3 regions of the Enterococcus sp. AZ128 genome follow, and region 3 is predicted to be linked to each of the others. Evidence: predicted binding sites of a transcription regulator. Region 3 holds the regulator's gene; each other region holds the start of a gene.
The links. The regulator NrdR, encoded in region 3, represses ribonucleotide reductase genes. The targets are predictions, from matches to a motif close to ACACNATATATNGTGT.
Positions count from the first base shown of each region.

Region 1: a site for NrdR is predicted at 683-698, ahead of nrdD (anaerobic ribonucleoside-triphosphate reductase). Genes of this name have one in related genera too.
Region 2: a site for NrdR is predicted at 1,085-1,100, ahead of IGI38_RS19500 (deoxynucleoside kinase). Genes of this name have one in related genera too.

Region 1 covers NZ_JBIORZ010000001.1:320,058-322,269, reverse strand. The annotation lists gene IGI38_RS01440 (ABC transporter ATP-binding protein) at 1-335, opposite strand, end outside; gene nrdD (anaerobic ribonucleoside-triphosphate reductase) at 800-2,212, shown strand, end outside.
Region 2 covers NZ_JBIORZ010000003.1:146,712-148,923, forward strand. The annotation lists gene IGI38_RS19495 (helix-turn-helix domain-containing protein) at 1-109, shown strand, start outside; gene IGI38_RS19500 (deoxynucleoside kinase) at 410-1,066, opposite strand; gene mvk (mevalonate kinase) at 1,465-2,212, shown strand, end outside.
Region 3 covers NZ_JBIORZ010000001.1:1,044,547-1,046,758, forward strand. The annotation lists gene coaE (dephospho-CoA kinase) at 1-512, shown strand, start outside; gene nrdR (transcriptional regulator NrdR) at 699-1,172, shown strand; gene IGI38_RS05145 (DnaD domain protein) at 1,185-2,212, shown strand, end outside.

The DNA.
Region 1 (2,212 bases), 720 kb from region 3:
GTCAGTGGCAAGATAATATTGTCCTTAACGGTCAAGCTATCGATCAAATTAAAATCTTGAAAGATAAACCCTAGTTTTTCTCGCCGGAAATCCGTCAATCGACTCTCCCGCATCTGTGTGATATCCGCTCCAGCGATCTTGACGGAGCCCATTGTTGGTAATAAAATCGTCGACAAAATATTCATTAAGGTCGTTTTACCAGCCCCGCTCGGTCCCATGATGCCAACAAACTCGCCCTTTTCTACCGTAAAATTCAAATCATTTAAAACACTCACTTTATTATTTCGTGTACCGTAACTTTTACTAAGATGTTGGACATTGATGATTTTTTCCATTGGTTACCCTCCTAGCTCTAATTTAGAGGAATTATTTTTAAGTTGAAAACTAAATTGATTCAGGCAAGCATACCATGCCCTTCAGCCTTTATCCTTTAGTTCTGTTCCATTTCATTCAATTCATACGTAAAAAACAAAAAAATTAAGCTAAAAGTATCAGACTGAAATCTATTTGTAACATCTAATTTTTTTCTTTTATGGTATCATATTTGAGGTGGATTCTTATGTGAAACGTCCTTCAATAATCTTACAATTTCTTCACTTTTTCGGAAAAATATTTTTCAGTTATTTTATCTTATTTGGAAGCTTGTCCTTATCAGCTTTCTTTTATCTTTCAGTAAACAAACACACTATATATGGTGTGTTTTTTTTTTTACCCAAAAATTTATACCATATATCGTTGCAACTGCGTAAGAAATACTATATGATTGATAATGAACTTTAAAGGAAATGGAGTGCTTGCAATGATGGAAATCCACACAAAAGATTCGTTGATCAACGAATATCAGCCGTCGCTAAAAAATATTAAGGTCGTAAAACGTGATGGTCGTCACACAGCATTTGATGATCAAAAAATTTATGATGCCTTAATCAAAGCAGAAACAAAAATCAAAGGATCCGTTGACCCACTGGCTCATGAACGCATCCAGTCAATTGTTGAACGAGTAGATGGAGAAATTTCAGAGCGTTTTACTAGTGATATCAAAATCTATGAAATCCAAAACATTGTGGAACATATCTTATTAGAACACAACGAATATGAATTGGCTGAGGAATATATCAATTACCGGACACATCGTGATTTCCAACGCAGCAAAGCAACCGATATCAACTTTACCATCGGCAAATTGATCAATAAGGATCAAACTGTCGTTAATGAAAATGCGAACAAAGATAGTGATGTCTTTAACACACAACGTGATTTGACGGCTGGGATCGTCGGTAAATCGATCGGTTTAAAAATGCTGCCGCCTCACGTGGCGAATGCTCACCAAAAAGGCGATATCCATTATCACGATTTGGACTATCATCCCTATACACCGATGACTAACTGCTGTTTGATTGACTTCAAAGGCATGTTGAACAACGGCTTCAAAATCGGGAATGCGGAAGTCGAAAGTCCTAAATCAATCCAAACAGCAACTGCTCAAATCTCTCAAATCATTGCCAACGTGGCATCCAGCCAATATGGCGGCTGTTCAGCAGACCGTACTGATGAGCTGTTAGCTCCTTTTGCGCGCCTAAATTACGACAAACACTTAAAAGACGCTGAAGAATGGATCGAAACTCCTGAGAAACAGAAAGCTTTTGCAAAACAAAAAACACGCAAAGATATTTACGATGCCATGCAAAGTTTGGAATATGAGATCAATACCTTATTTACTTCAAACGGGCAAACACCATTCACTTCGCTAGGCTTCGGTCTGGGAACAGATTGGTTTGAACGCGAAATTCAAAAAGCGATCTTACAGATTCGCATCGAAGGATTAGGTAGTGAAAAACGTACAGCCATCTTCCCTAAACTCATCTTTACTTTGCGTCGCGGGACGAACTTAGAACCAAACGATCCCAACTACGACATTAAAGAATTGGCTTTGGAATGTGCGACAAAACGGATGTATCCGGATATCTTGAACTACGATAAATTGATCGAACTAACAGGGAGTTTCAAAGTGCCTATGGGCTGCCGTTCATTCTTACAAGGCTGGAAAAATGAGCAAGGCGAAGAAGTCAATGCCGGTCGGATGAACCTTGGCGTTGTTACTTTGAACTTACCGCGAATCGCGTTAGAGTCTGGCGGCAATAAAGACAAATTCTGGTCATTATTGGAAGAGCGTCTGCAGATCGCAAAAGACGCTTTGGTCTTCCGGATCGAC
Region 2 (2,212 bases), on a different contig from region 3:
GTTAACTCAATTAAGCAGCCTGCCAACATCTGAAACACATTTTTACAAAATCATTTCCCAATTGCATATGGAAAAAGCCAAAAACTATTATCAAAGATACCAAGAATAGCTTTTGTTTAACATCCAGAGAATTCTAAAAACGCGCAAGAAGAAATGTACGTCCCTTTCTTCTTGCGCGTTTTTTTAGACAGTTCTTAATCGTTTGGATACCTATAAACGACTAAACAAAAGAGGTTGTGACAGAAGTGGTCAGCTTCAAGAAATTTCGGCTTATTTCCGAATGCTAGCTCTGCTTAGTGAAACTTAGCAGTAACTGTATACGTAGCCTGCGAAGAAGAAGCTACTTCTGACACACCGTTTGTTCGGAAAAAGGACCTGTGACAAGACTTTTGTCACAGGTCCTTAACGATTATTCAGCAGGAACACTTTGGACTTCTAAGATTTTTTCATCAATCAAACGAATCACTTCATCCCGCGCCTCCGCGTTATCAACAAAGTTCAAACGATCACCATCGATTTGGATCTTAGGACTTTCATTGTAATCCTCATACCATTGGTCGTATCGGCCGTTTAATTCTTTATAGTAGTCATACAAAGTTGGGTCGAATTCTAATTGTTCATATTCTCTGCCGCGTTTTTGAATACGTTCCATCATCGTCTCAAAGGAAACACGAATGTGTACCAACAAATCTGGGTGCTTTTTGTGGGCAGCATAAGGCAATTCCTGCATCATGTTCGCCAACAATTCATCATAGACCTTCACTTCTGTCTCTGTTGCTCGGCCAAGGTCAGCATTCAAATGAAATAATAAAGAATCTTCATAGATTGAACGATCCAAAACATTGTTGTCATCTTGCATCGCCTTTTTGATACTGTCAAAACGTTTATTTAAAAAATAAATCTGTAATAAGAATGCATATTGCTCTGGATCAGCATAAAACAGCGGCAATACCTCATTATCATCAATAGATTCATAAAAAGCCTGACTGCCTAAATGCTCTGATAACATCGCGGTCAAACTTGATTTTCCTGCTCCAATAGTTCCTGCTAATACGATCACGCTCATAAACCTCCAACTCGCTTCATACAAAATATAGTGCGTATTTTTCAACTTATTTAATATACCCCCAATATCTTGTGCCGTCAAATGAAATACCTATTATAAAATTCCTTTCTTTATTCTAAGGAATGTTTAAAAAATCGTTGATTTTCAAACTCTTTTCAATGGTTTCGTTTACTTGTCGTCCTTCTCTGAGTAAAATGGAAAGAGACTTAAATGAATAGTCGCTATTGAGTAAAAAATCAGCCCCTGTTTATTCAGGTGGACTATAAAAAACGTATTGCTTTCGCTAGAAAAACAATTGCTTTAGAATCATTACTAGACAGTAGTGACCTGCGTTGGTAATCAAGTTTATTTTTCTTTTTGAAAAATAATTACTCTAAAACGAAATAGGGGTTTTTTTAATGAAATCGATTGGCACGGGTTATGCCAGCGGAAAGATCATATTAATGGGAGAACACTCGGTTGTCTACGGAGAACCAGCGATTGCCTTTCCTTTTTCTGGGACAGGTATCCAAGCAACGATCCGCGCAAATAAATTAGAATCCTGGATCGAATCCAGCTTCTTCCACGGACCGCTTTCAGAAGCGCCAAACACGATGCGAAATGTTACGGTCCTCCTTTGGTATTTAGTGAAACATTTTAAAATTCCAGAACCATTTTATTTAAAAATAGAAAGTTCTATTCCAGCAGAACGCGGAATGGGCTCTAGTGCGGCAGTCGCTGTCGCTATAACGCGGGCTGTCTTTGATTGGATGGAAGAACCCGCAACGCAAGAAAAGGTCTTGCATTTTGTCAATCAAGCGGAAGCCGTTGCTCATGGAAATCCCAGCGGCATAGATGCGACAACTATCAGCGGAACTGAACCAATCCTTTATCAAAAGGGAATCGGCTTCCAACCTTTCCAATTAAATATGGATGCTTTTTTAGTTGTTGCTGATACGGGGATTAAGGGACAGACGCGCAAAGCAGTCAAAGATATTGCGAAGCTGATGGAGATGCGGCCTTATGAAACCAACAAACAAATGCGTACTTTAGGGAAACTGACCAGCCAAGCCCAGCAAGCGATTTTACAAAATCGTCCGCATATTTTAGGCGATTGTATGAATCAGGCTCAAGGGTTATTACGGTTATTAGGTACCAGTAACCGCC
Region 3 (2,212 bases):
TAGATGGGGATATCGTTGCGCGAAAAGTAGTGGAACCTGGAACTGAAGGATTGAAGGTTTTGGAAAAGGTATTTGGTTCAGCGATTATTGAAAAAGACGGTCAATTAAACCGAAAAAAACTGGGCGATATTATTTTTCAGAATGAACAAAAGAGAGCATTGTTAAATGAAACACTAGAACCATTTATTCGAAGTGAGATTGAACGACAAGTTGAAGTCGCTAAAAAAAAGAGCGACTTAGTCATTGTAGATGTTCCATTGTTATACGAGGGAAATTATGAAGCGATGATGGATAAAGTAGCAGTGGTTTATGTTACACCAGAAATTCAATTAAAGCGTTTGATGGCAAGAAATGCTTTGTCAAAAGATGGTGCTTTGGAACGTATCAATAGCCAGCTCTCTTTAGAAGAAAAGAAAATGCGGGCGGATATCGTTATTGATAATTGCCGTTCACAAGAAACAACGCGTCAACAAGTTCTTAATTGGTTACAGGATAAAAAATTTGTTTCTTAAAGATTTCAGCGTCGTAGTATTACGACGCTTTTTTTAGCGAGCTGGTTATGGTAAACTCTTGTTATATAAAAAAAAAAATTTTTCTTTCGACAAATTTTTGTTTTTAAAAAACTATTCTATATAACAAAATAGATTTCATGTTTAGTCAGTGATCTTATTCAATATTAAGAAAGTGTAGGTGAAATTATGCGTTGTCCAAGATGTAATCATAATAATTCTCGAGTAATTGATAGCCGACAAACCGATGACGGGCGAGCGATTCGCCGTCGAAGAGAATGCGAAAGCTGCGGGTTCCGTTTTACAACTTTTGAACGCATCGAAGCAGCCCCTTTATTAGTTGTAAAACGCAACGGAGATCGTGAAGAATTTAACCGTGATAAAATTTTACGCGGGCTTATTCGTTCTGCTGAAAAGCGTCCAGTGGCAATGGAGCAAATGGAACAAATCGTGGATCACGTAGAAAATCGTGTACGCAGTATGGGAGAAAATGAAGTTCCGACAAGTCAAGTGGGAGAATTTGTCATGGAAGACTTGATGGAAGTTGATGAAATCGCCTATATTCGTTTTGCGAGTGTTTATCGGCAGTTCAAAGATATGTCCGTGTTCTTGAAAGAATTACAGGAGATCGTTGACAAAGCCAAGTCAACGGATGAAGAGTAGGGGGCATTTTTAGTGGCAGAAGAACTAAAACCCAGCACCTTTTATATGGTCTATGGTGAGCCACAATTTGACCAAAGTAAACAAGATGCTTTACTATATTTATATCAACCGATCATCGGAAGTACAGCGTTAAGTTTGTATCTGACTTTGACGAGTGATGTCACAATTGAAGGCACAAGCCCTAGCTTGATGCATACGGATTTGTTGGCGGCAGTAGATACTGGTTTGATGAATTTAGTGAAAGCACGGGAACATCTTGAAGGTATCGGTTTATTAGAAACCTATGAAAAAATAGATGATGAGCTTGGTATGAGCTTGATCTATCAATTGCGTTTGCCACTTAATCCAGAAAAATTTTTTCAAGATCCTTTGATGGCTTATTTATTGATGGAAAAAATTGGGCGACGTCGTTTTGAGCGCTTAGTTGAACGTTTTAAACCTAAGCTGTTTAATAGAAAAAAAGCCAAAAACATTACGAAACGTTTTCGTGAGGTCTATCGACTGGATGAGAAATCTTTTAGTAGTCAATCAGAGATTTTGGAACAGACGCAAGAAGATTTCTCTATTCATACGGATTTTGATTGGACCTTATTTAGTCAACAGTTGAAACGATTCAATTTGATTTTGAGTGTTGATGAGCGAGAAAAAATCCAAACATTCCAAACACTGTATGGAGTGAATGAACTAGATTTAGCTGAATTTATAGCCAAAGCGGCTGCTGGTGAAAAAGCCGGTTTGAATTTTAATTATTTACGTCAGTTGATCAACAAAGAAAAAAGACCAAACGTTTCCTCTTCGTCTAAAGAAATAATTACAGACGGTTTAATGGTAACTGGCAGTTTTTCTCCGCAAGAATTAGAAATTATTGCACAAAGCAAAAAAATTGCACCTGTTACTTTCTTACGTGCAATTAAGCGTGAAAAAGGCGGATTTGAGACGAATACAGAGGTCAGACTTTTGGAAGAACTGATTGGACGTAACTTACTCCCTAAAAGTGTAATCAATATCATTATCAATTATATATTGGTGATTCAAAACCA